Linked DNA regions of Methylobacillus flagellatus KT. The protein of the gene in region 2 binds, or shares a complex with, the protein of the main gene of each other region. Links are inferred from orthologs where the notes say so. Each region holds a gene or a part of one and is shown on either strand. Other genes may lie near its edges.

Region 1 (3,224 bases), 1.0 Mb from region 2 along the record:
AGAGCTGCCTAAGGAAGAAGCTGCGCCAGCCATGCCTGACGCAGGCGGCATGGGTGGCATGGGCTTCTAATTCAGCCACGCTCACAGGCTGCCGCCACAAGGCAGCCATGCTAAATAAAAAGCCCCGGTTTTCCGGGGCTTTTTATTTCCTACCATGCTCACTCAGTTGCATCCCACTGGCCGATGGTTCCCACTGCCGTCAATTCGTCACATTTGACAGTCAGAATATTTTCACCACCTAGAATAAATTAGGCATATACTCGCAATTGATTGATTAGCGATTATTATTAACAGCAGAATCAATTGCCTGCTTGGCATGTTCTATATATTGTATATGCGACAGGCAAAAAAAACCCCGATTAAAGGGGAGTAAAATCGGGGTTAAGCATTTAAGCCTCATTGGGATAAGGCTTCCCGCTCAGGGAGGAAAGCGGGAGACGAGTGCGTCGTCTGGAAAATAAGACCGGGCCTTGGCAGGATAGTTCACTCAAAGTGCATTTTTTACATCTGTTTACAATTATGCACTAAAAAGGCCCGTCTGCAGCGTCACGACTGCGGTTCTCTTCGCTGCTTTCACCTGCGATAATGCAGGCTATGACGAACCCAACCACCACCTTGCTCGACGGCCTCAATGAAAAGCAACTCGAAGCCGTCACCCTTCCGCACCAATCCGCACTCATCCTGGCTGGCGCCGGCAGCGGCAAGACCCGCGTGCTCACCACGCGCATTGCCTGGCTGATCCAAACTGGACAAGTCTCACCGCACGGCATTCTTTCCGTAACGTTCACCAACAAAGCCGCCAAGGAAATGCTGACCCGACTGGGTGCGATGCTGCCTATCAACATCCGCGGCATGTGGGCCGGAACCTTCCATGGTTTATGCAACCGCCTGCTGAGGGCGCACCATCGTGAAGCGGAACTGCCCCCCACATTCCAGATACTGGACACGGCAGACCAGCTTTCTGCGATCAAGCGCGTCATGAAAGCGATGAATATCGATGACGAGAAGTTTCCACCCAAACAGGTGCTGGGCTATATCAACAGCTGCAAGGAGGAAGGCCTGCGCGCCTATGCAGTAGATGCCTATGACAGCCATTCGCAACGCATGCGCGAAATCTTCGAAGAATACGACAAGCAATGCCAGCGCGAAGGTGTGGTGGATTTCGCGGAACTGCTGCTGCGCTGCTATGAATTATTGAGCAGCAACAAAAGCATTCGCGAACATTACCAGCAGCGCTTCAAGTACATCCTGGTGGACGAATTCCAGGACACCAACCGCCTGCAATACCTGTGGCTGAAGCTACTCGCCGGCACGAACAACTGCATCTTTGCCGTCGGTGATGACGACCAGTCCATCTATGCCTTCCGCGGCGCGCGGGTGGGCAATATGCGCGACTTCGAGCATGATTTCAATGTGCAGAACGTCGTGAAGCTGGAGCAGAACTATCGCTCCCACAGCAATATCCTGGACGCAGCGAATGCCATCATCATGCATAACCGCAACCGGCTGGGAAAGAATCTCTGGACATCTGCAGGCAAGGGCGAACCTATCCGCATTTACGAAGGCTACAACGACAAGGATGAGGCGGTGTTCATCGTTGATGAGATCAAGGCTTTGCATAAGGAAGGCATAGAACTCAGCCAGATCGCCCTGCTTTATCGTTCCAATGCCCAGTCCCGCATCCTGGAGCATGAATTGTTCTCAGCAGGACTGCCTTACCGCGTCTATGGCGGATTACGCTTTTTCGAGCGGGCGGAAGTCAAGCATGCACTCGCCTATTTACGCCTGATCGCCAACGGCGATGATGATACTGCCCTGTTACGTGTCATCAATTTCCCCACTCGCGGTATCGGTGCGCGCAGCCTGGAACAATTGCAGGAACTGGCCCGCCAACAGGACAGCAGCCTTTGGCAGGCCGCCTGTGCCAAGGCGGGTGATGGCCGCCCAGGCCGTGGCCTGGAAGGTTTTGTCGCGCTGGTCAAGCAAATGCAGGAAGAATCCATCGGCCTGACACTTGCTGAGCAGGTGGAGCTCGCCACCAGGCTTTCCGGCTTACGGGATCATTATGCTGCGGATAAGGAAGGCGAAGACCGCCTTGCCAACCTGGATGAGCTGGTCAATGCCGCCATTGCCTTCATGAACCAGGATATCGGCATGCCAGTGGATGAGAACGGCGAAGTCGCCATGTCCATGCTTGCGCAATTCCTTGCCCACGCCAGCCTGGAGGCTGGCGAACACCAGGCAGATGTCGGCCGCGACGCGCTGCAGTTAATGACTGTGCATGCCGCCAAGGGCCTGGAGTTTCATACCGTTTTCATCAGTGGGCTCGAGGAGGGCCTATTTCCGCACGAGCAGAGCAGTTACGAGTCCAATGGCCTGGAAGAAGAGCGTCGCCTCATGTACGTAGCCGTGACCCGTGCGCGCCAGCGGTTGTATCTCAGTTTTGCACAGAGCCGCATGCTGCATGGGCAGGTGCGCTACGGCATCCCGTCACGCTTCCTGGATGAAATCCCGGAAGCGTTGGTCAAGCGCCTGAACACTGTCTCGAACAAATCCTATGGCAGCACCAGCCAATACCCGGCCGCTGCTCCAGCTCCAGCTGCGCGCCCTCAAGCCAGCATGCCGTGGAAAATCGGGCAGGCCGTTGCCCACAGCAAATTTGGCCAGGGCGTAGTGGTCAATTACGAAGGCAATGCCAATGATCTGCGCGTACAGGTCAACTTTGGGCGTGAAGGGCTGAAATGGCTGGCGCTGGAATACGCCAAGCTGGAACCGCTATAGCAGTTCAACACGTCCAGGCCGCGGCATCTTGAAAATGTCGCGATTGCTGACATACTGGAATGCCAGCATCAACGCGCTGGCAAACAGCATGCAGGCAAACACCAGCACCAGCATCAGAAAGCCGCCCATGGTCTTGGAGGCCGCTGACATCATCCCCACCAGCACGCCCGCCAGTGTCATGCTCAACATGATGATTAATGTCACGGCTACCCATGTCAGCAATAATGGCAGCAGGTACTGAATGAAGGCAGCCAAGCTGGACTTGATGGCACGCCCCACTGAATACTCTTGGTAAGCCACCAATGCCGGGGCAAACCAAATCACCAACACCAATGGCGTCAGCAGCAGCATCAACTTGACCAAGATGGGAAAGGACTGCTCCAGCACCTGTTCCGGGTTCTCTTCATTCCGGGCCATGGCTTCGAGCTGCATGGCATCTTCTG
Region 2 (3,221 bases):
CAAACCGCGAAAACCGCCAGCAAGCAGCGGAAGAATTGCATGCCGCAGCCGCAGCACCTATTGCATCCGTTGAGGCAGCTGAGCGACCAGTGGAGGCCAAGACAGCCCCCACCACCCCGGAAGCAGCGCCCATCACCCAGGTGAAGGAAAACACCGAGACGGTCCATACTGCAACTGAAGCTGCGCCCCAAAAGGAAGCGCCTGCGCCCGCCATCAGGAAAGATGTGGTCGTGACTGAAGAAAGCCTGCCTGCCATTGATGCAACGGCAGTTAAGGAAACTCGGACCAAGGAAGAAAAATCAGCTCACTTGAGCGAGCCTTTAGCCGAGAGTCCTGCTGATACCAAGCAGGAAAAACCTCTTGAGGCGTTGGCGGATGAAGCGCCTACTGAAGCTGCGAAGCCTGAAAAGAAGCCCCGTGCACCTCGCCGCCGCAAGGTTGAAGCAGAGAAGCCGGCCGACTTGATGGATTCTGGCTTGCAACTGGTAGAAACCAAGGCCGAAGCCATTCAAGCAGTCATCGCTGTTGAGGAAGCGCCTGCGCCTCGCGCCCCTCGCAAACCTGCAGCCTGGCAACAAAAAGCGGCCAAGGAAGCCGCAGTCAGCGAAGAGCTGGTGATGGTGGAAACTCAGAAATAAGCTCAAGCAGCATTAAAAAAAAGCCCTGACTTATCAGGGCTTTTTCTTTTGAGGAACATACACTTTATTCCGAGGAACCCCAGCTTATGCCTTCAACATACGTAGGGGTTTGCCGCACGGTTCAATCCGCCAACTCATCCGTCACTTCCGCACCATAGAAATTATTCTTGAGCTTTCTCAGCTGATCGCGATACTCGGCAGCCTTTTCAAACTCCAGATTTTTTGCGCTCTCGTGCATGGCTTTCTCCAGACGCTTCATTTCCTTGACCAACTGCTTTTCGGTCATCTGGGCATAACTGGCCCGCTCTTCGGCCACCTTGCGGTCCCGCTGATGGTCTTCTTTACTGTAGACACCTTCAATGATGTCTTTGATACGCTTGTTGACGCCTTTAGGCGTAATGCCGTGCTCGGCGTTGAAAGCCATCTGCTTGGCACGACGGCGCTGGGTTTCGTCCATTGCCAGCTTCATGGATCGCGTCACCTTGTTGGCATAAAAGATGACCTTGCCATTGAGGTTGCGGGCCGCGCGCCCGGCAGTCTGGATCAATGACCGCTCTGAGCGCAGAAAGCCCTCTTTGTCAGCATCAAGCACTGCCACCAGCGATACTTCGGGAATATCCAGACCTTCGCGCAACAGGTTGATGCCCACCAGCACGTCAAACTCGCCCAGGCGCAGGTCGCGGATGATTTCCACGCGCTCTACTGTATCGATGTCGGAGTGCAGGTATCTTACCCGCACGCCATGTTCTGACAGGTAGTCCGTGAGATCTTCCGCCATACGTTTAGTAAGCGTCGTGGCCAATACGCGCTCGCCTGCTTCGACCCTGAGCTTGATTTCAGACAGCAAATCATCCACTTGTGTATCCGCAGGCTTGACGATGATTTCTGGATCGATCAGTCCTGTAGGCCGCACCACCTGTTCAACGATGCGCTGCTGGTGCGTGGCTTCATACTCTGCCGGTGTCGCACTCACGAAAATGCATTGCGGAATGATGCGCTCGAACTCTTCGAACTTGAGCGGCCGATTATCCATGGCCGACGGCAGGCGAAAGCCATAATCGACCAGGTTTTCCTTGCGCGCACGGTCACCTTTGTACATCCCACCAATCTGCGGCACAGTGACATGGCTCTCATCGATGATCATGAGCGCATTCTTGGGCAGGTAGTCGATCAATGTCGGCGGTGCATCGCCGGGCTGCCTGCCTGTCAAGTGCCGGCTGTAGTTCTCGATCCCCTTGCAGAAGCCGATTTCGTTGAGCATCTCCAAGTCGAAGCGCGTACGCTGTTCAATGCGTTGCGCCTCTACCAGCTTACCGGTCTTGATGTAGAAATCCACCCTCTCCCGCAACTCCTGCTTGATGGTTTCCATCGCGCGGATCGTGGCCTCGCGTGCCGTCACATAATGGCTCGACGGAAAGATGCGGAAATTGTGGATCTTGTTGAAAATCTGCCCGGTCAATGGATCGAACAAGGTAATGTTCTCAATCTCGTCGTCGAACAGGCTGATGCGCACTGCGGTTTCACTGTTTTCCGAAGGAAACACATCGAGCACATCGCCGCGGACACGGAATGTACCACGGGAAAAATCAAAGTCGTTGCGCTCATACTGCATGGCGATCAACTTGTTGACGATATCGCGCTGACTGATTTTCATGCCCAGATGGATATGCAGCACCATGCCATGATATTCACCAGGATCACCAATACCGTAAATCGCTGATACCGTGGCAACAATAATACTGTCTTCCCGCTCTAGCAAAGCCTTGGTGGCAGACAGCCGCATCTGCTCGATATGGTCGTTGATGCTGGAGTCCTTCTCGATGAACAAGTCACGCGAAGGCACATAGGCTTCCGGCTGGTAATAGTCATAGTATGAGACGAAGTACTCCACGGCATTCTGCGGAAAGAATTCCTTGAATTCCGAATACAGCTGAGCGGCCAATGTCTTGTTCGGCGCCATCACAATCGCAGGACGACCCGTGCGGGCAATGACATTCGCCATGGTATACGTCTTGCCGGAGCCCGTCACACCGAGCAATGTCTGGAACTTCAGTCCTTCGTTCACCCCAGCCGTCAACGCTTCGATTGCCGCCGGCTGGTCGCCTGCTGGAGGGAAAGGCTGGAAAAGCTTGTATTTGCTGTTGGGAAAAGTGACAATCACATCAATCACCAATGAGAATGAACTGAGATTCTAACAGGCCAACGGATTCTGCGCGCCTGTTGCCACAGATTCTTGTAAACCAGCCTGAAGCCTGGTGCCATCACACCCCAAAGAGCAGGACCAGAGCATTCAAGCGAACGGGTGATGCCACATCGATGGCACTCCATGATCGCGACCCCATGCTCGCCATATAACAAATTAGCGTGCATCCCGTCAAAATATCGTTAGGTTCCGTATTCCGCATTGCGGATAATATGAGTAAAATTAACGTTCTGCCATCGTCTTCATTATTTCTCTATAGGATTTCAGATCTTGGAACTCTCGCAGCGCGTTCAATCCATCAAAGAATCACCCACCCTGGCTGTTACTGCTCGAGCCGCAAAACTTAAGGCGGAGGGCCGCGACATCATCGGCCTGGGCGC

Evidence for each region.
Region 1: the proteins of uvrB (region 2) and uvrD are in contact, whole or in part, in a crystal structure (PDB 7EGT), measured with the Thermus thermophilus proteins. The link is inferred for Methylobacillus flagellatus KT from one-to-one orthologs. Residues at the interface, in WP_096411307.1 of Thermus thermophilus: Glu23, Leu25, Arg26, Asp27, Gly28, Glu29, Arg30, Phe31, Arg55, Glu326, Asp327, Phe328, Glu379, Ser382, Gln383, His398, Gly400, Arg401; in WP_096412145.1 of Thermus thermophilus: His654, Arg656, Phe657, Gln666, Asp668, Glu669, Lys680, Arg681, Leu682, Ser683, Lys685, Tyr686, Ala687.

The regions. Positions count from the first base shown.
Region 1 is NC_007947.1:369,397-372,620, reverse strand. Bases 284-3,183 are described here. They hold uvrD (DNA helicase II), read left to right. Parts: upstream 284-585; coding sequence 586-2,781; downstream 2,782-3,183. Other genes in these bases: MFLA_RS01865 (BPSS1780 family membrane protein), read right to left, coding at 2,776-3,183. In the rest of the region: groL (chaperonin GroEL), read left to right, coding at 1-70; more of MFLA_RS01865, read right to left, coding at 3,184-3,224. UniProt on the Escherichia coli protein: A helicase with DNA-dependent ATPase activity. Unwinds DNA duplexes with 3'-5' polarity. Translocates on single-stranded DNA with 3'-5' polarity. Initiates unwinding more efficiently from a nicked substrate than double-stranded DNA.
Region 2 is NC_007947.1:1,399,052-1,402,272, reverse strand. Bases 280-3,176 are described here. They hold uvrB (excinuclease ABC subunit UvrB), read right to left. Parts: upstream 2,800-3,176; coding sequence 760-2,799; downstream 280-759. Other genes in these bases: MFLA_RS06745 (pyridoxal phosphate-dependent aminotransferase), read left to right, coding at 3,112-3,176; MFLA_RS06755 (Rne/Rng family ribonuclease), read left to right, coding at 280-638. Outside these bases: more of MFLA_RS06755, read left to right, coding at 1-279; more of MFLA_RS06745, read left to right, coding at 3,177-3,221. UniProt on the Escherichia coli protein: The UvrABC repair system catalyzes the recognition and processing of DNA lesions. A damage recognition complex composed of 2 UvrA and 2 UvrB subunits scans DNA for abnormalities.